One region of the Streptomyces sp. NPDC001828 genome, then DNA from elsewhere that is predicted to be linked to it. Evidence: riboswitches for the same ligand, from Rfam matches in the RefSeq annotation. Region 1 holds a riboswitch; each other region holds the start of a gene.

Region 1 (9,450 bases):
ATCTGGGTGATGATCGGGTACGCCTCGAAGGAGCGCCAGGCGTACATGACCTCGTCACCGGGGCCGGACGTGGACTGGATCAGCGACTGGGCCACCCCCACCGAGCCCGTGCCGGTGGCCAGGTGCGTGAGGGGGACGCCGAACCGGTCGGCCAGCTCGTTCATCAGGCCGGTGCACGCCATGTCGGGGTAGCGGTTGAAGTTCCCCGCGGCCGCGACCGCACTCTCCATCACGCCCGGAAGCGGCGGGTAGGGGTTCTCGTTCGAGGACAGCTTGTAGGCGACCGGCCCGTCGGAAGCTGCGGGCTTGCCCGGCTTGTAGGTGGGGATGCCGTCCAGCTCGGCGCGCAGCTTGGGGCTCGTCTCGCTCACCGCAGGTCCTCCTCGACCGTTCCGTACGGATGCCGCGCCCGCCACCGCGGACAGCTCCGTACACATCCAATGCTCCTCACCTTATGAGGATTCGGCTTCCCTGCGAATAGGGGACGGGGACCGGTTCCCGGCGGGCGTGCCGGGAGGGGGGAGCGCTCCTGTTCACGGCGCACGCCGGTGGCTCGCGCCCTGGCGCGCGTCACCCGTGAAGGTGAGTTGAGACCTCTTCGAAACATCGGACAGTCGGCAGCCGCCCACGGGTCGACAAGCTTCACCATGACGCGATACCGCCCAACTCCCTTGCATAACAAGGCCGTTGATCCTTTATGATCATGCAGAAACGTGCCTGTCAACGCGTGCATATGCACCCGGGCCAACCATCCGTCATCGCCCTACTATCGGCTGGCCATGACAGCAGCAGGGAAGCACCAGGTGAGCCGGTCGACCGGTCGCCGGCTGGGGCGGGCAGGTATTCGGGACGTAGCCGCCGCCGCCGGTGTCTCCATCACGACCGTCTCCGACGCGCTCAACGGCAAGGGCCGGCTCCCCGACGCCACCCGCCGCCACGTCCGCGAGGTCGCAGACCGGCTGGGCTACCGCCCATCCGCAGCGGCCCGCACGCTCCGTACCGGCAAGTCGGGCCTCATCGGCCTGACCGTGACGACGTACGGGGATGAACCTTTCACCTTCACCGAATTCGCCTACTTCGCCGAGATGGCCAGAGCGGCGACGTCCGCAGCGCTGGCGCGCGGCTACGCCCTCGTCATCCTGCCCGCCACCTCACGCCGCAGCCCCGCGGACGTCTGGTCGAACGTCGCTCTCGACGGCACCGTCGTGATCGACCCCTCCGACCAGGACCCCGTCGTCACCGAACTCGTACGCCAGGGACTTCCGGTCGTCTCCGACGGCCGCCCGGCGGGCAGCCTGCCCGTCACGGCCTGGGTGGACAACGACCACGAGGCCGCCGTACTCGATCTGCTCGACCACCTCGCCGCCGCCGGCGCCCGCCGGATCGGCCTGCTCACCGGAACCACCACCGACACCTACACCCGGCTCTCCACCGAGGCCTATCTGAGCTGGTGCGAACGCGTCGGCCAGGACCCCGTGTACGAGTCCTACCCGGCACACGACCCCTGTGCGGGCGCCGTCGCGGCCGACCGGCTGCTCGCCCGTCCGGACCGGCCCGACGCCGTCTACGGACTCTTCGACCCCAACGGCACCGATCTGCTCGCCGCCGCCCGGCGCTACGGGCTGCGCGTGCCCGAGGACCTGCTGCTCGTGTGCTGCAGCGAGTCCACCGTGTACGCGACCACCGAACCGCCCATCACCACGCTCTCGCTCAAACCGCGCCGCATCGGCACGGCCGTCGTTCAGTTGCTCATCGACGCGATCGAAGGGATCGACAACGGTCATCCGATCGAGCAGGTGATACCGACCGAACTGATCGTGCGCACCTCCTCCCAGCGAAGGCCCCCGCGCACCACGGTCAGCCCGCCCCGATCGCCGGCCAAGGACAACCAGCCGGGCCCGGGCAAGGAGTGAACTCCGGCCGGACGGCGGCCCCAGCCGTCCGGCATCGGACACAGCCCTGTCCCAATCGCAGGGACGAATAGCAGGCATCAGCCTGGACTAGACCACCAGATTGCGGACATAACCACCCGCGAACACCGCTCGCACCCGGATTGACCACCCCTGGTGCGTCACACAGCATGAGGCGCATTCCTATGATGGGCGCACGACACCACGGATCCCCGCCCGACCTGGCGGCTCCCAGGGTGTACGGCGGCGCGACGGTGGTGGAGGGGTCGATGACTCAGGGGGCCGGTCAGGGACCCGTGCGGACGGAGACGTTGCGTGACTTCCGGGTGCCGCCGTATGCGCAACAGACCCCCGTGCCACCGCCGGAGGAACCGGCCGCACGACCGGAGCCCGCGGTGCCGCTCTTCCACCAGCAGCCGCCCGCCGGCCATCCGGAGTCGCCCGCGCCCGTCACTCCTCCGCCGGCGCCCGACGCGGCCACCTATTCGGGTGACGAGCCGGACGGCTACACGCCGACGGCCCGCGACCTCCCGGTGATCCAGCGCGGCGACACGGTCAAGCTGCCGACGGTCGAGCCCCTCGCCGCCGGGACCCCCGAGGGCCCCGGCCCGCTGTACGTCGTGGGCGACGTCCACGGCTACCTCGACGAACTCCTGGGCGCGCTGCGGGCCCAGGGCCTCATCGACGAGTCCGGCAACTGGGCGGCGGGCACCGCCCGGCTCTGGTTCCTCGGCGACTTCACCGACAGAGGCCCCGACGGCATCGGCGTCATCGACCTGGTCATGCGGCTCTCCGCCGAGGCCGCGGCCGCCGGCGGCTACTGCAAGGCGCTCATGGGCAACCACGAGCTGCTGCTCATCGGCGCCAAGCGGTTCGCCGACACCCCGGTCAACTCCGGTGCGGGCACCGCCACCTTCCAGGCCGCCTGGCTGCTCAACGGCGGCCAGAAGGCCGACATGGACCGGCTCCAGGACGTACACCTGCAGTGGATGTCACGGCTCGACGCGATCGAGCAGGAGGACGACCACCTGCTGATGCACTCCGACACGACCGCCTATCTGGAGTACGGCGACTCCATCGAGGCGGTCAACGACACCGTCCACGCCATCCTCAACCGGGGCGACGCCGACGAGTGCTGGGACCTGTTCCGCAAGTTCACCAAGCGGTTCGCCTTCCGCGACGAGTCGGGCCCGCAGGCCGCCCGCGAGCTGCTCTCGGCGTACGGCGGGCAGCGCGTGGTGCACGGCCACAGCCCCATTCCGTATCTGCTCGGCGAGGTCGGCACCGAGGACGGCGAGGAGGACTCGCGCCCGGTGGTCGAGGGCCCGCACGTGTACGCCGACGGTCTCGCCATTGCCATGGACGGCGGAGTGACCATGGCCGGAAAGCTGCTGGTCCAGCAACTCCCTTTGCATGACTGACGGTTGACCGGGAAGGCGTTCAGCAAAGCGCCGGGTATGCCATTTCCGGAAACACCCTGTCACCCCGTGCCGTAGCGGCTCTACCATCGGGTTATCCGTAGCAGGCTCTCCTCCGTTTCCGCCCAACTGCCCGTTCCTCAGGCGGGCATCCCGGCCCTACGGAGCATCGGGGGATGCACATGAACAGCGCTCCGCACCTGCTCACCGAGGACCGCCCGGAGTTCGAGCGGATTCTCGACGAGGCACTGCGCACCGCGCATGAACGGCCCGAGCTGTCCGGGATCGGCGATCGCCTGAACGCCGTGCAGCTGCGCACCATGGTGCTAGCCGCCGGCACGTTCGTCACCGAGCGGGCGGCCGCCGAGTACGAGCACTACGTCCAGGCGCGCGAAGAGCTGCGCGCGCACGCCGGATCCACCGCGCACGACTCCGTTCTGACAGCCGCCGAGGGCACCGTCCTCGAGCCCTCGGGCGCGGGCGTCGGCGCCGTCGTCGCGGTCCTCGCCCCGGTGCTCGCGGGCACCGCGGCCGCGATATTCCTGCTGGTCGGCTACATCCTGAAGATGCTGAGGCCCCAACCCGCCTTCGCCGACACCATGTTGACGGCCGGCTGGTTCTTCGGCGCGCTGACCGCCGCCGCGATACTCGCCGCCGCCGTCGGACTGCTGATCACCGCCGTGCGCAACGGCGCGACCCAGGTCGTGGCCATCGACCAGGACAGCGAGGCGGACGCCCCGGACGAACGCACCCAGGAGCTCGCCCGCGCCCGCGAGGCCTGGCGCCACGCCCTGTTGGAGCGCGGCATCTACCCGTTCCTGCGCGACGCGCTCGCCGATCCGAGCGTCGATCCCAGCGCCCCCGCGCCACGCCGCCCGATCGGCCGCATTCCCACGCTGGGCTACGACCGCCCGGGCTTCGACAGCCCGGACGAGGGCGGCTCCCCCACCCGCCACGCGGGCTTCACCAGCCCGGACTTCACCAGCCCCGACTTCGGCGGACCCGAGCACCAGCCGGACTGATCCGGCGGGCGCACGCCGCGCCCGGGAGCGGTCCGCTCCCGGGGCAGCGCGAGGGCCGCATCGCCTCAGTCGGCGATCGGCAGGTAGACCCGGTTGCCCGCGTCCGCGAACTCCTTGGACTTCTCCGCCATTCCGGCCTCGATCTCGTCGGACTTCAGGTCGCCGCCGTGCTCGCGCCGGATGTCCTGGGAGATCTTCATCGAGCAGAACTTCGGACCGCACATCGAGCAGAAGTGCGCGGTCTTGGCCGGCTCCGCGGGCAGCGTCTCGTCGTGGAACTCCCGGGCGGTGTCCGGGTCGAGGGCCAGGTTGAACTGGTCCTCCCAGCGGAACTCGAACCGGGCGTCCGAGAGCGCGTCGTCCCACTCCTGCGCGCCCGGGTGCCCCTTGGCCAGGTCCGCCGCGTGGGCGGCGATCTTGTACGTGATGACGCCGGTCTTCACGTCGTCACGGTTGGGCAGGCCGAGGTGCTCCTTGGGCGTGACGTAGCAGAGCATCGCGGTGCCCCACCAGGCGATCATCGCCGCACCGATGCCGGAGGTGATGTGGTCGTAGGCGGGCGCCACATCGGTGGTCAGCGGCCCCAGGGTGTAGAACGGGGCCTCTTCGCAGATCTCCTGCTGCAGATCGATGTTCTCCTTGATCTTGTGCATCGGGACGTGTCCCGGGCCCTCGATCATCGTCTGTACGTTGTGACGCTTGGCGATCGTGTTGAGTTCCCCGAGCGTGCGCAACTCGGCGAACTGCGCCTCGTCGTTGGCGTCCGCGATGGAGCCGGGCCGCAGGCCGTCGCCCAGCGAGTACGTCACGTCGTAGGCCGCGAGGATCTCGCAGAGCTCCTCGAAGTTCTCGTACAGGAAGGACTCCTTGTGGTGCGCCAGGCACCAGGCCGCCATGATCGAGCCGCCGCGCGAGACGATGCCGGTCTTGCGGCGGGCGGTCAGCGGAACGTAGCGCAGCAGCACGCCGGCGTGGACCGTCATGTAGTCGACGCCCTGTTCGGCCTGCTCGATGACCGTGTCCTTGTAGATGTCCCAGGTCAGCTCCTCGGCACGGCCGTCGACCTTCTCCAGCGCCTGGTAGAGCGGCACCGTGCCGATGGGGACGGGGGAGTTGCGCAGCACCCACTCGCGGGTGGTGTGGATGTTGCGGCCCGTGGAGAGGTCCATGACCGTGTCCGCGCCCCATTGCGTGGCCCACGTCATCTTGTCGACCTCTTCCTCAATGGAGGAGGTGACCGCGGAGTTCCCGATGTTGGCGTTGACCTTCACCAGGAACCGCTTGCCGATGATCATCGGCTCGATCTCGGGGTGGTTGATGTTGGCGGGCAGCACGGCGCGGCCCGCCGCGATCTCCTCGCGGACGACCTCGGGAGAGACGTTCTCGCGGATCGCGACGTACTCCATCTCCGGGGTGATCTCGCCCCGGCGGGCGTACGCGAGCTGGGTGACGGCCTGGCCGCCACGGCCCCGGCGGGGCTGGCGCGGGCGGCCGGGGAAGACCGCGTCGAGGTTCTTGAGCCCGCCGCGCGGCGAGGTGTGCTTGATGCCGTCGTCCTCGGGGCGGACCGGCCGGCCCGCGTACTCCTCGGTGTCGCCGCGCCCGATGATCCAGTTCTCGCGGAGCGGGGCGAGACCTCGGCGGACGTCGGTCTCGACGCCCGGGTCGGTGTACGGGCCCGAGGTGTCGTACAGCGTCACGGCCTTGCCGTTGGTGAGGTGCACCTGACGGACCGGCACCTTGAGATCGGGGCGCGATCCCTCCACGTACCCCTTGTGCCAGCCGATGGACTTCCCGCTCTCCGCTGTGCTGGAGGCAGGCGTGCGTGCGTCCTGAATGGTCATGAGACCTACTCCCTACGCCGGCATTACCCGGTAACAGGTTCGGCGGTCGGCGCAGCCTCTTCCGTACGGTTCGTACGGTTTTCAGCGCCCTCTCAGCCCGGTGCTCCGAGCTCCCGCGTGTGCAAAGGTGTCACCACGCTAGCGTCATCACTGGCGCGCTGAACAGAGGGCCCCCTCTGTTCTTGCGATGATCGTGCGGTGACCTCACCAGAACCGCACTCTCCGCACCAGCACGGCGGAAACGGCCACGGGCACGGCCACTCCCACGCGCACGGGCCCGCCGCCCCCGTCTCCAAGCACCTCCGCAAGGTCATCGCCGCCGTGCTGATTCCCTTCTCCACAGCGGTACTTGTGGGTCTCGTGGTGCTCTGGCCAGGGGGCGCCCCGCCGCACCAGCGCACCGGTGTCGGCTTCGACCGTCAGACGCAGCAGGCCAAGGTCATCAAAGTCGACGAAGTCGACTGCAAAACGGTCAACGCCGGTCAGGCTCCGTCGAACGGTGACACCTCCACCGCCGAGAGCCAGCGGGCCAGGACCGCCGAACAGCGCCTGTGCAAGAAGGCCACGGTCGAGGTCACCTCGGGCAAGGAGAAGGGTCGCACCTTCACCGAGATCGTCCAGCCCGACTCCCCGCGCCAGCTGCACACGGGCCAGGGCGTGATCGTCGCGTACGCCCCCGACGCACCCCACGACCTGCAGTATTCGGTGACCGATGTGAACCGCCGGTTCCCGATGGCGCTGCTCGCCGGGATCTTCGCGCTCGCGGTGGTGGCCGTCGGACGGCTGCGCGGGGTGATGGCGCTGGTCGCCCTGGTGGTCTCCTTCGCCGTGCTGACCCTGTTCATCCTTCCGGCGGTGTTGCAGGGCTCCAATCCGCTGCTGGTAGCGGTGGTCGGGGCGAGCGCCATCATGCTGATCGCGCTCTACATGTGCCACGGCCTGTCCGCGCGCACCTCCGTCGCCGTCCTCGGCACCCTGGTCTCGCTGATGCTGATCGGGCTGCTCGGCTCGCTCTTCATCGGCTGGGCCTCGCTCACCGGCAACACCGACGACAACACGGGTCTGATCCACGGCCTCTACCCGAACATCGACATGTCAGGGCTGCTGCTCGCCGGCGTCATCATCGGCTCGCTCGGCGTGCTCGACGACGTGACGGTCACGCAGACGTCGGCGGTGTGGGAACTGCACGAGGCGAACCCGACCATGGGCCCGCGCGGCCTGTACCGGGCGGGCATCCGGATCGGCCGCGACCACATCGCGTCGGTGGTCAACACCCTGGTGCTCGCCTACGCGGGCGCCGCCCTGCCCCTGCTGCTGCTGTTCTCGATCGCCCAGAGCAGCGTGGGCACGGTGGCCAACAGCGAGCTCGTCGCCGAGGAGATCGTCCGCACCCTGGTCGGCTCGATCGGCCTCGTCGCCTCGGTGCCGCTGACCACGGCGCTCGCCGCCCTGGTGGTCTCCGCCGACCGGCCGGGGCCGGCGGCCACCGCGCCGCGCGTGGGCGCAACTCGCGGCGGAGGCGGCCACCGCCGCAAGAAGTAGGGGATCAGCCCGCGTTCTCCTCGGCGAGGATGCGCCCGAGCGCGTCCTCCAGGTGTTCGTCGAAGTCTCCGAGCGTCCACTCCTGACCCAGCGGTACGAGCTTGTCGGTGCGGTCGAGGAAGGCGACGAGCGGCGCCGCACCCGCCCGGAACAGGGCGGCATCGGCACCCACTTGGAGCCGGATGCGTACGTCCGAGAGCTCCTCGGGCTCAGTGGGCTCGATCCTCACATCGCCGTCCCCGGTCGCCCCGTTGATGCCGTCGAGCAGCAACTCCCGACCGAAAGCCCAGGTCACAGGCGCGTCGCCGGGAAGGTGGAAGGTCATGCGCACCGCATAGGGGTCCGTCGCCTCGTACTTCAGCTCCACCGGGATCCGGAAGGAAAGCTCCTCGGAGACGAGGAAGCTCATCATCACTTCTGCCTGAACCGATTCACGCACCGCACGTACCCCGCTCTAGCCGGAACTGGCCAGGAATGATCCCGCATGGCCCTCTTGACGTAATCGTGCTGGAAGCCCAAACAGATCACAAGGAGTGATATTTCAGATACTGATAGAGAGCGCCAGGGAACTGAACAGGCCGCCCACTTCCCCACGTAGCTGCTCGATGGCCGGAATCAGGCGTTCTTCCTGGTGAAGGGGTACGGAAATGGCCATGGTGGCGGCACTGGAACCAGCCGTGATGGGGATCGCCGCGCAGACCGTACCCAGCGCGTACTCCTGCCGTTCGATCACGGGTTGCATACGCTCCGTAGCCGCCAGCCGCTCCAGAAGGCTGCGGCGGTCCCGCACGGTGAAGGGCGTGATGGCCTCGACCGGATGCCGGTCCAGGTAGTCCTCGCGGGTGCGCTCGTCGAGCTGGCTGAGCAGGCACTGGCCGATCGCGTGGGCATGCCCGGTCTCGCGGAAGTCGGCCCACTCCTCGACGGCGGGCGCGGCGGGGGTGTCGGCGACCCCGGCGATCTCGATCTCGCCCTCGCGATAGACGGCGAAGTAGACGGGCACCCCGATGGAGTCCCGCCAGCGCACCAGGGAGTCGGCGATCTTGCTGCGACGATTCTGCAGTGCTCCGCCGTCGGCCAGCCGCTCGGCCGCCGGTCCGAACACGAACACCCCGTTCTCGCGCCGCAGATAGCCCTCGTGAGTCAGGGTCCGCAGCAGGTGGTACGCGGTCGGCAGCGGCAGCCCCGCCTCGCGCGCCAGCTGTTTGGCAGGGGCGCCGTCCCGATGGGACCCGACAGCCTCCAGCAGGCGAAGGGCCCGCTGGACCGAGCCGATCAGGGTAGGGACGGCGGCATTCGAAGCCGTGGCCACAGGTCACCCCCAGGCGTGCCGACGGGCAACGCGCCCGCCCGCGGGGGCCACCCCCGCGCGGCCGCCGCACGCCCGGAGAGGCGGTACGGACCGGTCGGACCGGAGGTCGGAACCGGTCAGAGCCCGTGGTTCCCAGGGGGCGGCAGAGACCCGCCACTCTAATGGCCGCCCCTGGCGGGGAAGGGGTTTCGCCGGGTCCGTTCCCCCGGCCGGGCTAATCCCCGTACGCCCTGGACAAGGCGCTGCCCACCGGTCCGGGGCCGGCACCGACTCCGGGCGGAAGTCCTCGTTCCGCCCGGGCTCGGCTACCAGTCGCCGCGCGAGGAGGACGAGGAGGACATGAACCTCCGCACCACGTAGATCAGACCGCCGACCAGGGCCACGAAGACCAGGAGCTTGAAG
Region 2 (9,450 bases), on a different contig from region 1:
CGAAGACCGCGAACGTGATCTGGGGGCCGCTCTGCCGGGCGGCCCTGACTTCCGCGACGAGACGCCGCAGGAGCCCATGGCAAGCCCTCCGCCCGTGCCGCCCGTGCCCGCCCAGCCGGAGAAGAAGAAGGCGGGCCGCGACCTGCGGTCCGCGATAGGGGTCGGTGTCGGCCTCGGCGCGGTCGTCCTCGCGTCGCTGTTCATCGTGAAGGCCGTCTTCGTGGGGGTCGTCGCGGTCGCCGTGGTCGTCGGACTGTGGGAGCTGACCAGTCGCCTCCAGGAACGCAAGCAGATCAAGGCGCCCCTGGTGCCGCTCGCCGTCGGCGGCGCGGCGATGGTCGTCGCCGGGTACGTCAGCGGCGCCGAGGGCGCGTGGGTGGCGATGGCGCTCACCTCGCTCGCGGTGCTCGTGTGGCGGATGACCGAGCCGCCCGAGAACTACCTGCGGGACGTCACCGCGGGCGTCTTCGCCGCGTTCTACGTGCCGTTCCTCGCCACGTTCGTGGCGATGCTGCTCACCGCGGACGACGGCCCCTGGCGGGTGCTCACCTTCCTGCTCCTGACCGTGGTCAGCGACACGGGCGCGTACGCGATCGGCTGGCGCTTCGGCAAGCACAAGCTGGCGCCGCGCATCAGCCCCGGAAAGACCCGCGAGGGCCTGTTCGGCGCGGTGTCCTTCGCGATGGTCGCGGGCGCCCTGTGCATGGAGTTCCTGATCGACGACGGCACCTGGTGGCAGGGCCTGCTGCTCGGCCTCGCGGTCGCCGCCAGCGCCACCCTCGGCGACCTCGGCGAGTCGATGATCAAGCGGGACCTCGGCATCAAGGACATGGGCACCCTGCTGCCCGGCCACGGCGGCATCATGGACCGCCTCGACTCCCTGCTGCCCACGGCTCCAGTGGTGTGGCTGCTGTTGGCGGTGTTCGTAGGAACTGGCTGACCTGCGTTTTCTTATCGCTTTGAACGGTGAGGGCTCCTCGTCCACAGGACGGCGAGCCCTTTTCCGTACGTCTGAGACACTTGAGGAACCATGCCCAAGCCCGGAGAACTCACTTTCGTCGCCCCCCGCGGAGCCAAGAAGCCGCCGCGGCACCTCGCCGACCTCTCGCCCGCCGAGCGCAAGGAAGCCGTCGCCGCGATCGGCGAGAAGCCGTTCCGCGCCAAGCAGCTCTCGCAGCACTACTTCGCGCGGTACGCCCACGACCCGGCGGAGTGGACCGACATCCCGCTCGCCGCGCGCGGCCGGCTCCAGGAGGAGCTGCTGCCCGACCTCATGTCCGTCGTGCGGCACATCTCCTGCGACGACGACACCACCCGCAAGACGCTGTGGAAGCTGCACGACGGGACCCTCGTCGAGTCCGTCCTGATGCGCTACCCGGACCGGGTGACGATGTGCATCTCCTCGCAGGCCGGCTGCGGTATGAACTGCCCGTTCTGTGCCACCGGCCAGGCGGGCCTGGACCGCAACCTGTCGACCGCCGAGATCGTGCACCAGATCGTCGACGGCATGCGCGCGCTGCGCGACGGCGAGGTGCCGGGCGGCCCGGCACGCCTGTCCAACATCGTCTTCATGGGCATGGGCGAGCCGCTCGCCAACTACAAGCGGGTCGTCGGCGCGATCCGCCGCCTCACCGACCCCGAGCCGGACGGCCTCGGCCTGTCCCAGCGCGGTATCACCGTCTCCACCGTGGGCCTGGTGCCGGCCATGCACCGCTTCGCCGACGAGGGCTTCAAGTGCCGCCTCGCGGTGAGCCTGCACGCCCCTGACGACGAGCTGCGCGACACCCTCGTCCCGGTCAACACCCGCTGGAAGGTCCGCGAGGTCCTCGACGCCGCGTGGGAGTACGCCGAGAAGTCCGGGCGCCGCATCTCCATCGAGTACGCCCTCATCCGCGACATCAACGACCAGGCGTGGCGCGGCGATCTGCTCGGCCGGCTCCTCAAGGGCAAGCGGGTCCACGTCAACCTGATCCCGCTGAACCCGACGCCGGGCTCCAAGTGGACGGCCTCGCGGCCCGAGGACGAGAAGGCGTTCGTCGAGGCCATCGCGGCCCACGGCGTGCCCGTCACCGTCCGCGACACCCGCGGCCAGGAGATCGACGGGGCCTGCGGGCAGCTCGCCGCCTCCGAGCGGTAGTCCCGAGCGGGCCCGGCAGCGCCGCAGTCCGAAGGGCAGAACGGTCGGGGCCATGTCAGGGGCCCCGTGTAACCTGGCTGGAAACATCTGCATATTCCGACAGGGGAGCGCCACAGCGCTGAGAGTGCGGTACCCGCAAGGGATACGGACCGCAGACCCTCTGAACCTTGCCCCGGTCATTCGGGGTAGGAAGTTCGGCGATTACTCAAGCTGTTGCGCCCTGCCCGCACGACCTCGTGTCGTGCGGGCAGGGCCGCGTCTCTTCCTGGTCATCTCCAGGAGGAATGAAGAAATGCGCAGTACCAAGAGGCTCGCGGCCGGCGCTCTCGCCGCCGCCCTCGGGGTCACCACGCTGGCGGCCTGCGGCGGCTCGGACGGCAAGGCGTCCGGCTCGGCCAGTGGGTCCGGCGGCAAGACCGTGACGCTCGTCAGCCACGACTCGTTCAACGCCTCCGACCCGGTGCTCAAGGCGTTCACCGCCGAGACCGGATACACCGTCAAGGTCCTCAAGAGCGGGGACGCGGGCGCCGCCCTCAACCAGGAGATCCTCACCAAGGGCTCTCCGCGCGGCGACGTGTTCTTCGGCGTCGACAACACCCTGCTCTCGCGCGCCCTCGACAACGGCATCTTCACCCCGTACGAGGCCAAGGGCCTGGACCGGGTGCCCGCCGACGTCCAGCTGGACAAGGACAAGCACCGGGTCACGCCCATCGACACCGGCGACATCTGCGTCAACTACGACAAGAAGTACTTCGCGGACAAGAAGCTCAGCCCCCCGCAATCCTTCGACGACCTGATCAAGCCCGAGTACAAGGACCTGCTCGTCACGGAGAACGTGGCGACCTCGTCCCCGGGGCTCGGCTTCATGCTCGGCTCGGTCGCCAAGTACGGCGACGACGGCTGGCAGGACTACTGGAAGAAGCTGAAGGCCAACGGCGTCAAGGTCGTCGACGGCTGGGAGCAGGCCTACAACACGGACTTCTCCGGCTCGGCCGGCGGCAAGAAGGCCGAGGGCGACCGCCCGCTGGTCGTCTCCTACGCCTCCAGCCCGCCCGCCGAGGTGATCTACGCCGACCCGAAGCCGGCCGAAGCCCCCACCGGCGTCGCCACCGGCACCTGCTTCCGCCAGACCGAGTTCGCGGGCCTGCTCAAGGGCGCCAAGAACGAGACCGGCGGCAAGGCGCTCCTCGACTTCCTGATCTCCAAGAAGTTCCAGGAGGACATGCCGCTCCAGATGTTCGTGGACCCGGTCGCCAAGGACGCGGCGCTGCCCGCGGAGTTCACCAAGTTCGGCACGAAGATCACGGAGTCGACGACCGTCGCCCCCGACAAGATCGCCAAGAACCGTGACCAGTGGGTCAAGACGTGGTCCTCGCTCGTCCTGAAGTAGAACGCCCCCCGGGCCGAGCGCGGGCAAACGCGGCGCGGCGCGGTGCGCTGCGCCGCGGCGGCGTGCGGTTCGGCCTCATGGCACTGCCGCTCGCGTTCTTCGCGCTGTTCTTCGCCTGGCCCGTGGCCGCCATCGTCGGCCGCGGGCTCAAGGCGGACGGCGCCTGGCAGTTCGGCCGGATCACCGAGGTGCTCGCCGACCCGGACATCGCGCACGTCCTGTGGTTCACCACCTGGCAGGCGCTCGCCTCCACCGCGCTCACCCTCGTGATCGCGCTGCCCGGCGCCTATGTCTTCGCCCGCCTCGACTTCCCCGGCAAACAGCTCCTGCGGGCCGCGGTCACCGTGCCGTTCGTGCTGCCGACCGTCGTCGTGGGCACCGCGTTCCTGGCTCTGCTCGGCCGTGGCGGGCTGCTCGACCAGCTGTGGGGCGTACGCCTGGACACCACGGTGTGGGCGATCCTGCTCGCGCACGTCTTCTTCAACTACGCGGTCGTCGTACGCACCGTCGGCGGCCTGTGGTCCCAGCTGGATCCGCGCCAGGAGGAAGCGGCCCGCGTCCTCGGCGCGTCCCGCCTCGCGGCCTGGCGCAAGGTCACGCTGCCCGCGCTCGGCCCCGCCGTCGCCGCGGCCGCCCTCATGGTCTTCCTCTTCACCTTCACCTCCTTCGGCGTCGTGCAGATCCTGGGCGGCCCCACCTTCTCCACCCTCGAAGTGGAGATCTACCGCCAGACCGCCGAACTCCTCGACCTGCCGACCGCGGCCGTCCTGACGATCGTGCAGTTCGCGGCGGTCGGTCTGATCCTCGCCGTGCACGCCTGGACGGTGCGCCGCCGCGAGAGCGCCCTCAGACTCGTCGACCCCGCCCAGACCGCACGACGGCCGCGCGGCGCCGCCCAGCGCACCCTGCTCGCCTCGGTCCTCGTGGTCGTCGCGCTGCTGATCCTGCTGCCCTTGGGCGTCCTGATCCAGCGCTCCCTCGACACCCCCGACGGCTACGGATTCGGCTACTACCGGGCGCTCCAGGCCGCCGGTGACAACGGCAGCTTCCTGGTGCCGCCCATCGAGGCGATCGGGAACTCGCTCCAGTACGCGCTCGCCGCCACCGCCATCGCGCTCGTCGTCGGCGGACTCGCGGCGGCCGCCCTCGCCCGGCGCGGCACCGGCCGCCTCATGCGCAGCTTCGACGCGCTCCTGATGCTGCCGCTCGGCGTCTCCGCCGTGACCGTCGGCTTCGGCTTCCTGATCACCCTCGACAAACCGCCGCTGGACCTCAGGACCTCCTGGATCCTGGTGCCGCTCGCCCAGGCACTCGTGGGCACGCCCTTCGTCGTACGGATCATGCTGCCGGTGCTGCGCGCGGTGGACGGACGGCTGCGCGAGGCGGCGGCCGTGCTAGGCGCGTCCCCGCTGCGGGCCTGGCGCGAGGTGGACCTGCCGCTGGTGCGCCGGGCACTCCTGGTCGCGGCGGGCTTCGCGTTCGCGGTCTCGCTCGGCGAGTTCGGGGCGACCGTCTTCATCGCCCGGCCCGACCACCCGACGCTGCCCGTCGCGGTGGCCCGCCTGCTCGGCCGGGCCGGCGACCTCAACTACGGCCAGGCGATGGCCCTCAGCACGATTCTGATGGTGGTGTGCGCGGTGTCGTTGCTCGTCCTGGAACGCATCCGGACCGACCGGAGCGGGGAGTTCTGATGCTGAAGCTCGACGGTGTGACCGTACGGTTCGGACAGCGGGCCGCGCTCGACGCGGTCGATCTGGAGGTCGCCGACCACGAGACGGTGTGCGTGCTGGGGCCCAGCGGCAGCGGCAAGTCGACCCTGCTGCGGGTCGTCGCGGGCCTCCAACCCCTGGACGCGGGACGGGTGTTGCTCGGCGGCGCCGACCAGGCCGGAGTCCCCGTGCACAAGCGCGGGCTCGGCCTGATGTTCCAGGACCACCAGCTCTTCCCGCAGCGCGACGTCGCCGGAAACGTGGCGTTCGGGCTGCGCATGCGCGGGACATCGCGGGCCGAACAGGCGCGCCGGGTCGAGGAGTTGCTCGATCTGGTCGGGCTTCCCGGCGCGGAGCGACGGGCCGTCGCCGCGCTCTCCGGCGGCGAGCAGCAGCGCGTCGCCCTCGCCCGGGCGCTGGCGCCCTCGCCGCGCCTGCTCATGCTGGACGAGCCGCTCGGCCAGCTGGACCGCACCCTGCGCGAGCGTCTGGTGCTCGAACTCCGCGCCCTTTTCGGCCGGTTGGGCACGACGGTGCTCGCCGTCACCCATGACCAGGGCGAGGCGTTCGCGCTGGCCGACCGGGTCGTGGTGATGCGCGACGGCCGCATCGCGCAGAGCGGTACGCCGCTGGAGGTGTGGCAGCATCCGGCCTCCGAGTTCGTGGCCCGCTTCCTCGGCTTCGAGAACGTGGTGCCGGCGACGGTGTCGGGGGCCGTCGCGGCCACCCCCTGGGGGAAGGTGCCGGTGCCTCCCGGCTCCCGGCGGGGCGAGGTGCGCCTGCTGGTCCGGCCCGGCGGCATCCGTCTCGTTCCCCCGCTCGACGGCCTGGCCTGCGAGGTCGTCTCGCGCACGTTCCGGGGGAGCCATGTGGCGCTCCAACTGCGGCCGGTCGACGGGCCGTTGCTCGAGGCCGAGTGCGACTTGGCGGGGGCGCCGGAGGTCGGCTCCGGAGTGGGGGTCGCCTTCGCGGCGGGCGGGGTCGTGGTGCTGGGGGAGGGGGAGGGGTAGGGGGCTGTCGGGCTGTCCGGGGTGCGGGGGGGGGGGGGGCCCCCCCCCCCCCGGGGGGCCCCCCCCCCCCCCCCCCCCCCCCCCCCCCGCGGGGGGGGGGGGGGGGGCGGGGGGGGGGGGGGGGGGCGGGGGGGGGGGGGGGGGGGGGCCCCCCGCCCCCCCCCCCCCGGGGGGGGCCCCCCCCGCGGGGGGGGGGGGGGGGGGGGGGGGGGGGCAAAAAGGGGCGAAGGGCCGCAGGCCCGAGCCCCCCAACCCCCCACCCCCGCCGGAGGCGCTACGCGTCCTTGAACACCTGCCGCTGCCGCCCCATCCCCGACACCTCCAGCTCCACGACGTCCCCCGACCGCAGGTACGGCTTGGGCTCGGGCTGCCCCATGGCCACGCCCGCGGGCGTACCCGTGTTGATGACGTCCCCCGGGTACAGCGTCATGAACTGGCTGACGTACCGGACGACCTCCGCGACGGGGAAGATCTGCTGAGCCGTCGTCCCGTCCTGCCGGAGCTCCCCGTTGACCCAGAGCTTGAGCGAGAGCGCCTGCGGGTCCGGGACCTCGTCCCGGGTGACCAGCCACGGCCCGAACGGGTTGAACGTCTCGCAGTTCTTGCCCTTGTCCCACGTGCCGCCACGCTCGATCTGGAACTCCCGCTCCGACACGTCGTGCGACACCGCGTACCCGGCGACGTACGCCAGCGGGTCCTCGTCGTCACTCACGTACCGCGCGGTGCGGCCGATGACGATGGCGAGTTCGACCTCCCAGTCCGTCTTCACCGAGCGGCGCGGCACGAGCACCGTGTCGTTCGGCCCGACGACCGTGTCCGCCGCCTTGAAGAAGACGACCGGCTCGGCCGGGATCGCCGCCCCCGTCTCCTCGGCGTGGTCGTGGTAGTTCAGCCCGATGCACACGACCTTGCCGATCCGCCCCACCGGCGGCCCGACGCGCACACCGGCGTCGTCGAGCGCGGGCAGCACGCCGGTGTCCGCCGCGGCACGTATCCGGTCCAGGGCGAACTCGTCGGCGAGCAGTGCGCCGTCGATGTCGCCCACAAGGCCGGACAGGTCCCGCAGGGTCCCGTCGGCGTCGAGCAGCGCCGGACGCTCCTCACCGGCGTTGCCTACGCGCAGCAGCTTCATGGTCAGTCTCCCTTGGTCGAGCCGGGCCCGGCCGATGGGTAGCGGCCATCGGAGGATCGTCCGATCCTCCAAGGTGTACGTCCAGTCCGCAAGACCCCGTTCACAAACTGGACCGTAACCAGGGTTCGGGGTGCTATGCGGCGGCGGCCAGCGCGGCCGGCGCGGGCAGCACGTCCCGGTAGAGGAAGGCCCGCTCGACGGCGGTCCAGGTGGTGCTGGTCACGACGTAGAGCGCGGCGGCGAGCGGCACCACGGCGACGGTGAACAGGGTCGCGAAGGACAGCAGCGGCATGAACTTGTTCATCGCCGCCATCCCCGGCACCGCGTCCTGCCCGCCCGGCGCGGCGACGGGGTTGGCCGCCATCTGCCGCTTCATCCGCCGGAAGTTGAACGTGGCCACGGCCGCGACGACCGCGAACAGCACGACGTAGACGAGGCCCTGCGCCCCGAAGACCCCGCCGTGCGCGAGCGCGTCCGTCCAGCGCCCGCCGAGCGGAGCCTCGAAGAGGGTGTGGTCGAGCAGCGCGTTCGCCCTGCCGCCGATCCGAGCGCTGGAGAACAGGTGGTAGAGCAGGAAGAACGCCGGCATCTGCAGCAGGCTGGGCAGGCAGCCGGACAGCGGGGACACCTTCTCGGCGGCATGCAGCTCCATGACCGCTTTCTGGAGTGCCTTGCTGTCCTTGCCGTGCTTCTCGCGCAACGCCGTCAGCTGCGGCCTCAACCTGGCCTGCGCTTTCTGACCGCGCGCTGCCTGCCGCGACAGGGGGTGAACAGCGAGACGTACAAGAGCGGTGAAGAGCACGATCGCCGCAGCTGTCGAAGCACCGTGGAAGACCGGTTCGAGCAGGTCGGCCAGGTGCGCGGCGAGGCTCGCGATAGCGCTGAAAAGGGAGGTGAACATGGCGAAGCCCTCCGGGGCGTCTCGTCAGGAATGGCACGTGAGCGCACCTGAATGAGGTGCGGTTCGGCGTGACGAGCCGGGCGGAGCGGAGGTACGAGGGTGCCCCTACGCGGCCGTCGGGACGAGGGCCCCGGGCGCTCGGGGCCGGGGCCGCCCGGAGGCGTCGGGGTCGCGCTGCGGAAGGAAGGCGGTACGCCGTTCCCGGTCCCGGATCGCGGTGCGCACCCGGGTGCGGGCCACCTGCGGCACCGCGCGCGAGGCCAGCGTGGCGCACACGGCGAGCGCGGATCCGGCGGCGGCGGTCGCGGCGAGCGCGACGGCGGCCGAGAGCATGCCGCCCTCGATGAGGACGGCCTGGGCCAGCAGGAAGAGGAAGAGTCCGAGCAGCGGCCGGGCCGGCCGGGCGCAACGCGCGATGACGCCGCTCATGCCGACCTCCCCGCTCGCTCTCGTTCCGCCGGCTTCACGCATGCCACGGCCTTCCGTGGCAGCTCCTGCGGATTTCCCTCCAGCCGTTATACACGACGCTCGAACAGCGGTGCTCGAACAGCGGTCACCGGCCGTCGCCGTCCGTCGCCGTCAGAGCCAAAGAGGGAGGGCCAGGGGCAACGGAGATCAGAGCGGCTGGAGTTCGAGCGGCTGGAGCAGTCGCCTCGGAGCCCGCAGCGCGCGGCTCACCGCGTCCTCGGCCGGGCCGAGCCCGGGACCGGGCCGCATCTCGACGTCTGCGGGGTCGACGGCCCGCCCGCAGGCCGGGCACTGCCCGTACGACCCGAGTTCCGTACCGCACTCGGCATGGTGGAAGGTCCGCATCGGGCGCGCGTCCGGGTTGAAGGCCCGCCCCCAGAGCCCGAGCGCCCTCAGCGCCGGCCACAGCCCCCGCCCCAGTTCCGTCGGTACGTACTCGTCGCGCGGCGGTGAGTCCTGGTAGCGGCGCTTCTCCAGGATCCCGGCCTCGGTGAGCGACTGGAGGCGGGCGGCGAGCACCGCCCGAGGGATCTTGAGGTGGACCAGGAAGTCGTTGTAGCGGCGCACCCCGTAGAGCGCGTCCCGCACGACGAGCAGCGTCCAGCGCTCGCCGACGATCTCCAGCGCCCGCGCGATGGAGCACTCCTGCGCGGCGTAGTCGTAGTCCTTGCCCAGAGCCATACGCCCAGTCTACCGCCTGGGT
Region 3 (9,450 bases), on a different contig from region 1:
TCCGCGGCATCGAGTACATGACGGCCGACCGCCGGGGGTTCTGGGAGGAGCGGGGCTACCACAACATCGGCGACCCCTGGCGCGAGCAGCGCTACTCCTACCAGGAGCAGCCCGGGGACGGCCCCGAGCTCTGAGCTCCGCCCGCCGAAGTACCCCGCCTAGGCCCGCAGCGACTTCAGCCGGGCCACGTCGTTGGCGTGCCCCTCCTTGCCGCCCGGCGTCTCGATGACCAGCGGTACGCCCTCGGTCGCCGGATGCCCGAGCAGCTCGCGGAACGGCTCCTCGCCGATGTGTCCCGAGCCGATGTTCTCGTGGCGGTCCTTGTGCGCGCCGGCCACGTCCTTGGAGTCGTTGGCGTGGATCAGCTTCAGCCGGCCCTCGCCGACGGTGTCCACGAGGAGGTCGAGGGTCTGCTTCATCCCGCCGGGCCCGGCCAGATCGTGCCCGGCCGCGTAGATGTGGCAGGTGTCCAGGCAGACGCCCAGCTTGGGGTGGGCGTCCAGGGCGTCGAAGTACGGGCCGAAGTCCCAGGTGCGCGAGCACAGGGACGAGCCCTGCCCGGCGGTCGACTCCAGGAGCAGGAACGGGTCGTCGTCGTGGGTGAGTTCGTCGAGGAGCGGCAGCAGATGGGCCCGTACCTGCGCGAGCGCGTCGGCGCGCGGCCGCCCGCCGGTCGCCGAGCCGGTGTGCACGACCACGCCGAGCGCGCCGATCTCACGGCCCCGGCGCAGCGAGTGCCGCAGCGACTCCACCGACTTCTCCACCGTCGCCTCGGTGTGCGAGCCGAAGTTGATCAGGTACGGGGCGTGTACGTACGCCGGCATCGACGCCTCGGCGCACTCGGCCCGGAACCGCTCGTCCTGGGCCGGGTTCCCGGTGGGGGTGGCCCAGCCGCGCGGGTTCGCGGCGAAGACCTGCACGGTCTCGGCGCCGATCTCGCGCGCGTAGGACAGGCCGACCGAGGCGAGGCCGCCGGCCACGGGGACATGGCCGCCGATGGGGTTGCGCATGGGGTGACTACCTACAGTCCCTTGGTGGTGATGGTGATGGTGGAGCCCTCGGGCGCCTGGGCGCCGGCGGCGACGGACTGGCCCGACACCTCGTCGCTCAGGAACGGGAAGCCGCGGTCGACCTTCACCTTGAAGCCGGCCTTCTCCAGGTCCTTCTGCGCGTCGTCGGCCTTCTCGCCGGTCACCTTGGGGACGGTGACCATACGGGGGCCCTTGGACACGGTCAGGGTGACGCTGTCGCCCTTGGCGAGCCGGGCGTGCTCGGCGGCGGACTGGGCCGCGACCTTGCCCGCGTCCTGCTGCGATTCGACCTGGTCGGGCGCGATGGTGACCTTGAGCCCGGCGTCCTGGAGGGCGGCGGTGGCATCGGCCACCGAGTCGCCGACGACCCCGGGCACGTCGACCGGGGCGCCCTTGCTGATGACCAGTGAGACGGCCGTGTCCGTGTGGCGCTTGACGCCCGCGGCCGGGTCGGTGCGGATCACCGAGCCCTGCGCGACGCCGTCGCTGAACTCGCTGGAGGTGTCGCCCGGCGCGAAGCCCGCCTTCTGGAGCTCGTCCTTCGCCCGGTCCAGCGGCATCCCGTCGAGCTGCGGCACCTGGGCCGTCTCCGGTCCGCGCGAGACGACGAGGGTGACCGCGCCATTGCCGCGGATACGGGCGCCGGTGGCCGGGTCGGTCGAGACGACCTGGCCCCGCTCGACGGTGTCGCTGAACTGCCGGTCGACCTTCTTGACGTCGAGCCCGGCCCCCGACAGCTTCTTCTTCGCCGCGTCCTCGGTCTGCCCGATGAGGGCCGGAACCCGGGTGAACTGGCCGGAGTTGATGTACCAGACGCCCGCACCGACACCGAGGATCAGGAGCAGCGCCGCCACCACCGCGATCAGACCGCGCCGGCTGTCCAGGCGGCCGCGCACCCGGCGGGGTCCGCGCCGCTCCGGCTCGTCCTCGACGCGCTGCGGCATGATCAGCCGGCTGGTGCGGTTGACGGAGTCGCCGGACCTCAGCCGGGTCGTGCGGTGGGCGCCCTGGTCGGGCACCGCGTCGGCGGGCAGCGCCCCGGGGGCCGGGGGGACCGGCGTCGGCAGGGCGCGCGGGATCACGCTCGTACGGTCCTCGGCGCCGGACTCGCCGGCGGCCGAGCGGGCGCCCGGCGGGACGGCGTCCAGCTGCGCGTCGCCCAGGGCCGCGCGGGCCGTCAGGGTCTCGGCGAGCAGGGCCACCGCGTCGTGCGGACGGACGTCGGGGTTGCGCGCGGTCGCGGAGGCGACCAGGTCGTCCAGCTCCAGGGCGAGGCCCGGCACGGCCGCGGAGGGCGCGGGCATCCCCTCGTGGAGGTGGGCGTAGAGGATCTGGGCGGGGGTGTCCCCGCCGTGCGGCTTGGCGCCGGTCAGCATTTCGTAGAGCACCACACCGCACGCGTACACGTCGGCGCGGGTGTCCGCGGTGCCGTGCTCGATCTGCTCGGGGGCGAGGTAGGAGACCGTGCCGAGCACCGAGCCGGTGGTGCTCGTCACCGAGTCCACGGCCCTGACCAGGCCGAAGTCGGCGACCTTGACCCGGCCGTCGTCGCCGATCAGGACGTTCTCGGGCTTCATGTCCCGGTGCACGAACCCGGCCCGGTGGGCGGCGCCCAGGGCCGCGAGCACCGGCTCCAGGATGTCGAGGGCCGCGCGCGGCTGGAGCGCGCCGCGCTCGCGCAGCACATCGCGCAGGGTGCAGCCCGCGATGTACTCCATCGCCAGGTACACGTACTGGTCCTGGGCCCCCTGGTCGAAGACGCCGACCACATTGGGGTGCGCGAGCCGGGCGACCGACTTGGCCTCCCGGATGAAGCGCTCGACGAAGGAGGCGTCGGCGGCGAGGCCCGGGTGCATCACCTTGAGGGCGAGCACGCGGTCGAGGCGGGTGTCGACGGCCCGGTAGACCGTGGCCATACCGCCGACGGCGATGCGCGCGTCGACGCGGTAGCGGCCGTCGAGCACCTGCCCGACGAGGGGGTCATGAAGGGTCGTATCCACGGGGGAGAGTTTACGAGCGCCGCTCGGCCCCCTTCACGCCGCGGGCGTTCCGGGGGCCGTACTGAAGCCGAGCTGTGACGAGGAACTCCCCGGAACACGGCTAGAACGCGGGCCGCTCCGGGTCGAGCACCGCCCGCCCCGCCATCGCCGAGGACGCCTCGGCGAAGTGGCGGCGCGGGATGCGGCCCGCGCGGTGGGCGAGCCGGCCCGCCTCCACCGCGTGCCGCATCGCCTCGGCCATCAGGACCGGCTCCTGGGCCCGGGTCACCGCCGAGGCCAGCATCACCGCGGCGCAGCCGAGCTCCATCGCGAGCGCCACGTCGGATGCGGTGCCGGCGCCCGCGTCGAGGATCACCGGGACGTTCGCCCGGTCCACGATCAGCTCGAAGTTGTGCGGGTTGCGGATGCCGAGCCCGGAGCCGATGGGGGAGCCGAGCGGCATGATCGCCGCGCATCCCACGTCCTCCAGCTTGCGCGCGAGGACCGGGTCGTCGTTGGTGTACGGCAGCACGGTGAACCCGTCGTCGACCAACACCTCGGCGGCGTCGAGGAGTTCGATGGGGTCGGGCAGCAGGGTGCGCTCGTCCGCGATGACCTCCAGCTTCACCCAGTGCGTGCCGAGCGCCTCGCGGGCGAGGCGCGCGGTGAGCACGGCCTCGCCCGCGGTGAAGCAGCCCGCCGTGTTGGGCAGCACCCGGATGCCGAGCCGGTCGAGGACGGAGAGCACCGAGCCCTGCACGCGCGGGTCGAGGCGGCGCATCGCGACCGTGGTCAGCTCGGTGCCGGACACCGCGAGCGACCGTTCCATGACGTCGAGGCTCGGCGCCCCGCCGGTGCCCATGATCAGGCGGGATTCGAAGGTGGTGTCGGCGATGGTCAGCAGGTCGTCGGCCATGGTCAGCCCCCCTGCACGGCGGTGAGGACCTCGACGCGGTCGCCGTCGTCGAGCGTGGTCGTCGGCCAGGCGCTGCGCGGCACGACCGCCTCGTTGACGGCGGCGGCGACCCCGGACCGGGACGGCGCGAGGGCGGCGACGAGAGCGTCGAGGGTGGTCCCGGAGGCGAGCGCGCGGGGCTCGCCGTTGACGGAGATGGTCATGCGGTCGTCAGCTCCCAGGGTGCGGAGGTGAAGCGTCGGGGGGTGAACGGGCGCGCCTCGTCCGGCAGTTGACCGGTGGTCAGGGTGTGCGCCATGACATCGCCGGTGACCGGGGTGAGCAGCACGCCGTTGCGGTAGTGCCCGGTGGCGAGCAGCAGCCCGGGCAGCGCGGTCGGGCCGAGCAGCGGCGCGTTGTCGGGGGAGGCGGGACGAAGCCCGGCGCGGGTCTCGGTGAGCGGCAGCTCGGTGATCCCCGGCACCAACTCGTGCGCGTCGCGCAGCAGTTGGTAGACCCCTCCGGCGGTGACCGTGGTGTCCCAGCCGAGCTCCTCGCTGGTGGCGCCGACGACCAGCTCGCCGTTCTCGCGCGGTACGAGATAGACGTCGCTGCCCCGCACCACCGCCCGCACGGTCCGGGACAGGAACGGCGCGTAGGCGGGCGGCACGGTGAGCCGCAGCACCTGGCCCTTCACCGGACGCACCGGCGGAAGCAGCTCGTCCGGTACGCCCGCGAGACGCCCGCTGAGGCTGCCCGCGGCAATCACCACCTGGTCGGCCGCGAGCTCGGTGCCGTCCGCGAGGACGACTCCCGCCGCCCGCTCCCGTACCACCGAGAGCCGCTCGGCCCAGCCGTGCGCGAAGCGCACCCCGGCCCGCGTGCAGGCGGCGACCAGGGCCTTGGCCAGGCGGCGCGGGTCGACCTGGTGGTCGCCGTCCACGCGGAGCCCGCCGCGCACGCCGGGCGCGAGCATGGGCTCCAGGCGACGGCAGTCCCGCCCGGAGAGCCACTCCGACTCCAGGCCGCAGCCGGCCTGGAGGGCGTGCAGATCGCGCAGATGGGCGCGGTCGTCGGAGTCGAGCGCCACGGCCAGGGTGCCGCAGGCGCGGTAGCCGGTGTCGAGGCCCGTGACCTCGCTCAGCTCGGCCGCGAAGGCCGGATAGCGCCGGGCGGACTCGACGTTCAGGGCGAGCAGCGTCTGCTCGCCGTAGTGGAGTTCGGTGACGGCGGCGAGCATCCCGGCCGCGACCTGGGCGGCCCCGCCGCCCGGCTCGGGGTCGACGAGCGTGACCGCCAGGCCGCGCTGGGCGGCCCGCCAGGCGGTGACGAGCCCGATGATGCCGCCCCCGACCACGAGGACGTCGGACCCGTTCCCGGGCCCGTTGTGTGAAGAACGCATGGGCGTCCAGCCCCTCCCTTCGCCGGCATGACCCGGATCAGGTTCGTACGGTCGGAGGCCGCCCAGCCTCCCTCTCAGCCCGGTGCGTCCGGGCTCCCGCGAGTGCTTTACGCCTGCCACCATAGCCCGAGCCCCCAGCGCGCAGTAAGGGAGCGTCCGGGTGCCCGAGGGGGGTCCGGCGGGGTCCGGCCCCTTACCTGACAAATAGTCAGCTGCTTATGGTGATCGGGTGAGCGAACAGCAGACGCAATCCGAAGCGCGGCACGTGGTCGTCGTCGGCGCGGGCATGGCCGGCGTACAGACCGCGGTGGCCCTGCGCGAACAGGGCTTCACCGGAGCCATCACCCTCATCGGCGCCGAACCCCACCAGCCCTACGACCGCCCCCCGCTGTCCAAGGCCGTCCTGCTCGGCAAGGCCGAGGGTTCGGCCTTCGAGGTGGACTTCGAGGCACTCGGCGTGGACCTGCGCCTCGGCCTCGAAGTCACCGGGGTGCGCCCCGACGAGCACCGGGTGGTGACCGAGGCGGGCGAGGTCGGCTACGACACCCTCGTCATCGCCACCGGCGCCGAACCGCTCACCCTGCCCGGCAGCCAGGGGGTGCCCGGCGTCCACCTCCTGCGCACCCTCGACGACGCGCGCCGGCTGCGCCCGGTCCTCGACCAGCGGCACCGGATCGTGGTGGTGGGCGCCGGATGGATCGGCGCGGAGTTCGCGACGGCCGCGCGCGACGCGGGCTGCGAGGTCACCGTGGTGGAGGCCGCCGACCGCCCGCTGGCCGGGGTGCTCCCCGCCGAGGTCGCCGCCCCCATGACCGGCTGGTACGCCGAGTCCGGCGCCGAGCTCCTCACCGGCGCCCGCGTCCAGGCGGTCGTGCCGGGCGAGGTGCTGCTCGCCGACGGGCGCCGGCTGCCGGCCGACGCGGTCGTCATCGGCATCGGCGCCCGCCCCTCGACCGACTGGCTGACCGGCTCCGACATCGCGCTCGGCCCGGAGGGCGCGGTCACGGCGGACGCCCGGCTTCGCACCTCGCTGCCCGACGTGTACGCGGTGGGCGACTGCGCCTCGTTCCCCTCGGCCCGCTTCGGCGAGCGCCTGCTGGTGCACCACTGGGACAACGCGCTTCAGGGCCCGCGCACGGTCGCCGCCGACATCGTGGGCGAGGCCCCCACGGACTACGACCCGGTCCCGTACTTCTGGTCCGAGCAGTTCGGCCGCTTCGTCCAGTACGCGGGCCACCACACCGACACCGACGAACTGATCCACCGGGGCGACCCGTCCTCGACCCCCTGGTCCGTGTGCTGGCTCAGGGACGGCGCCCTGGTGGCGGTCCTGGCAGTGGGCCGCCCCCGCGACCTGGCCCAGGGCCGCAAACTGATCGACGCGGGCACCTTGGTGGACCGCTCGAAGCTGGCGGACCCGTCGATCCCGCTGAAGTCGACGACGCTGGCGTAGGGCCGCCGGGTCACCTACAGGGGCGCGGGGAACTGCGCGAGAAGCGAGCACGGTCCGCAGCAGAAAGGAGGTTGGGGGCGCGGGGAACTGCGCGAGAAGCGAGCACGGTCCGCACCAGAACCGAATGAAGCCCCTCCGGCGCTTGAGGAGCGGGGGCCCGGGGGCAGCGCCCCCAGAAGGGGGCCGGGGCGCGGCCCCGAGAGGGGGCCTGGGGGCGCCGCCCCCAGGAAGGGGCCCGGGGGCACAGCCCCCGAGGGACCACCCCGGTACCGAGTGCCCGTGCGAGGTGGCACGCTTGGACCGTGACCGAGATTGACGCAAAGATTGATGCTCTCGTCCCCGCCTGGCTCTACCTCCCCGACATCGCGGAGATGCTGGACGTGGAGGTGACGCGCGTACGGCAGCTGGTCAAGGAGGGCCAGCTCATCGCCGTACGCCGCGGTGAGAACAGGGCGCTCCAGGTGCCCGCCGCCTTCATCGACACCGACAAGGTGGTCAAGGGCCTGGCCGGGACGCTGACCCTGCTGAGGGACGACGGCTTCTCCGACGAGGAGATGCTGGAGTGGCTCTTCACTCCGGACCCGTCGCTGCCCGGCACCCCCGCCGAGGCCCTCAGCGAGAATCGCGGCACGGAGGTGAAGCGCCGCGCCCAGGCGCTCGCCCTCTGAGCCGAGCCCACCCGACAGTGCCGAAAGCCGCGCGGTGTACGGTCCGGTCCACCCGGCCGTACACCGCGCGGCCCGGCCGAAGACGAACACAACGGGGGACCTTCCATGCCCACGGCCCGTGAGCAGCTCGCCGACGCCCGGCTCTACCTGTGCACCGACGCGCGCAAGCGCCAGGGCGATCTGCCCGCCTTCCTCGACGCCGTGCTGGCGTCCGGCGTGGACATCGTGCAGCTGCGCGACAAGGGCATGGAGGCCGCCGAGGAACTGGAACACCTGGCCGTCCTGGCGGACGCCTGCCGCCGGCACGGCAAGCTGCTCGCGGTCAACGACCGGGCCGACGTGGCGCACGCCATCGCCGCCGACGTGCTGCACCTGGGCCAGGGCGACCTGCCGGTGCCCGCCGCCCGCGCGATCCTGGGCGACACCGTCCTGATCGGCCGCTCCACGCACGCGGAGACGGAGGCCGCCGCGGCCGCCGTCGAGCCCGGCGTGGACTACTTCTGCACCGGCCCCTGCTGGCCCACCCCCACCAAGCCCGGCCGCCACGCGCCCGGCCTCGACCTGGTGCGGTACACGGCCTCGCTCGGCACCGGCCGTCCGTGGTTCGCGATCGGCGGGATCGACGCGGCCAACCTGGACGAGGTCCTGGACGCGGGCGCGGACCGCGTCGTCGTGGTGCGGGCGATCACCGAGGCCGACGACCCGGCCGCGGCCGCCGCCGACCTCGCCAAGCGGGTCCGGGAGCGGCTCGGCGCCCGCTGAGGGCCCCTTGCCCGAGGAGGTGCGTCCGAGGGTGTCCATGGGTGTCCGAGGGGTGGACAGAAGTCCGGCAATCGAGACATTTAACCCCGGTTTGGTTGGGCTGCCGGGCCCCCGTGACTAACCTGCCAGTATGGCCCTAGGCACTGCTTCCACCAGGACTGATCGCGCACGCACCGTGCGCGACATGCTCGCGACCGGCGAGACCACGTACTCCTTCGAGTTCTACGCGCCCAAGACGGAGAAGGGCGAGCGGAACCTCTGGAACGCGTTGCGCCGGGTCGAAGCGGTAGCCCCCGACTTCGTCTCCGTCACGTACGGGGCCGGCGGCACCACCCGTACCGGGACCGTCGAGGCCACCCAGCAGATCGCCGAGGACACCACCCTCACGCCGGTCGCCCACCTCACCGCCGTCGGGCACTCGGTCGCCGAGCTGCGCCACACGGTCGGCCAGTACGCCGACGCCGGGATCCGCAACATCCTCGCGGTGCGCGGCGACCCGAAGGGCGACCCGATGGGTGAGTGGGTCAAGCACCCCCAGGGTGTGACATACGCGGCCGAACTGGTCTCGCTCATCCGGGAGTCGGGCGACTTCTGCGTCGGTGTCGCGGCCTTCCCCGAGATGCACCCCCGCTCCACGGACTGGGATTCCGACATCCGTAACTTCGTGGACAAATGCCGCGCCGGCGCGGACTACGCCATCACGCAGATGTTCTTCGAGCCCGAGAACTATTCGCGGCTGCGCGACCGGGTCGTGGCGGCCGGCTGCGAGACCCCGATCATCCCCGAGGTCCTGCCCGTGACCAGCGTGAAGCAGCTGGAGCGGCTGCCCCAACTCAGCACCGCGGTCTTCCCCGAGGACCTCAGGGACCGGATGCTTGCGGTCAAGGACGATCCGGCCGCTGTACGCTCCATTGGCATCGAGTTCGCCACCGAGTTCTGCTCGCGGCTGCTCGCCGATGGCGTTCCCGGGTTGCACTTCATTACCCTCAACAACTCCACGGCGACGCTCGAAATCTACGAGAATCTCGGCCTGCACCAGCAGGCGTAGCCGGAAACCGGTACCCGGGTCAGGGGACAGCTGTACCCGGGGCAGGAGAATGAGGGGCGTACATGGGCTGGACGGTCCTCTACATCGCGTTCGGAATCGTCGCGCTGTGGCTGCTCGGCGAGGTGCTGCTGCAGTACAAGGCGCGGCTGCGCTGGCGGCTGCTCGCCTTCACCGGCTTCCTGGGCGTGGTCGTCGGCGTCCTCGTCCCGTCC

What was found. A riboswitch is a leader RNA that binds a small molecule or an ion and turns the genes downstream of it on or off. The one in region 1 is predicted to bind thiamine pyrophosphate.
Region 2: another riboswitch for thiamine pyrophosphate. It lies ahead of ACFYZA_RS18780 (thiamine ABC transporter substrate binding subunit); the one in region 1 lies ahead of thiC (phosphomethylpyrimidine synthase ThiC).
Region 3: another riboswitch for thiamine pyrophosphate. It lies ahead of thiO (glycine oxidase ThiO); the one in region 1 lies ahead of thiC (phosphomethylpyrimidine synthase ThiC).

What each region holds. Positions count from the first base shown of each region.
Region 1 covers NZ_JBIATV010000007.1:182,003-191,452, forward strand. The annotation lists gene hisC (histidinol-phosphate transaminase) at 1-371, opposite strand, end outside; gene ACFYZA_RS21115 (LacI family DNA-binding transcriptional regulator) at 780-1,913, shown strand; gene ACFYZA_RS21120 (metallophosphoesterase) at 2,165-3,331, shown strand; gene ACFYZA_RS21125 (hypothetical protein) at 3,505-4,350, shown strand; gene thiC (phosphomethylpyrimidine synthase ThiC) at 4,416-6,194, opposite strand; TPP riboswitch at 6,187-6,321, opposite strand; gene ACFYZA_RS21135 (YibE/F family protein) at 6,393-7,736, shown strand; gene ACFYZA_RS21140 (SsgA family sporulation/cell division regulator) at 7,741-8,175, opposite strand; gene ACFYZA_RS21145 (IclR family transcriptional regulator) at 8,278-9,048, opposite strand; gene ACFYZA_RS21150 (DUF5326 family protein) at 9,354-9,450, opposite strand, start outside.
Region 2 covers NZ_JBIATV010000006.1:72,666-82,115, reverse strand. The annotation lists gene ACFYZA_RS18790 (phosphatidate cytidylyltransferase) at 1-940, shown strand, start outside; gene rlmN (23S rRNA (adenine(2503)-C(2))-methyltransferase RlmN) at 1,031-2,137, shown strand; TPP riboswitch at 2,229-2,347, shown strand; gene ACFYZA_RS18780 (thiamine ABC transporter substrate binding subunit) at 2,430-3,527, shown strand; gene ACFYZA_RS18775 (ABC transporter permease) at 3,605-5,218, shown strand; gene ACFYZA_RS18770 (ABC transporter ATP-binding protein) at 5,218-6,246, shown strand; gene ACFYZA_RS18765 (fumarylacetoacetate hydrolase family protein) at 6,521-7,378, opposite strand; gene ACFYZA_RS18760 (YidC/Oxa1 family membrane protein insertase) at 7,512-8,279, opposite strand; gene ACFYZA_RS18755 (DUF6412 domain-containing protein) at 8,385-8,708, opposite strand; gene ACFYZA_RS18750 (winged helix-turn-helix transcriptional regulator) at 8,895-9,428, opposite strand.
Region 3 covers NZ_JBIATV010000002.1:950,803-960,252, forward strand. The annotation lists gene ACFYZA_RS11225 (sulfite oxidase-like oxidoreductase) at 1-134, shown strand, start outside; gene ACFYZA_RS11230 (deoxyribonuclease IV) at 159-1,010, opposite strand; gene pknB (Stk1 family PASTA domain-containing Ser/Thr kinase) at 1,022-3,031, opposite strand; gene ACFYZA_RS11240 (thiazole synthase) at 3,132-3,926, opposite strand; gene thiS (sulfur carrier protein ThiS) at 3,929-4,129, opposite strand; gene thiO (glycine oxidase ThiO) at 4,126-5,307, opposite strand; TPP riboswitch at 5,305-5,417, opposite strand; gene ACFYZA_RS11255 (NAD(P)/FAD-dependent oxidoreductase) at 5,537-6,760, shown strand; gene ACFYZA_RS11260 (Rv2175c family DNA-binding protein) at 7,063-7,428, shown strand; gene thiE (thiamine phosphate synthase) at 7,534-8,190, shown strand; gene metF (methylenetetrahydrofolate reductase [NAD(P)H]) at 8,321-9,238, shown strand; gene ACFYZA_RS11275 (hypothetical protein) at 9,301-9,450, shown strand, end outside.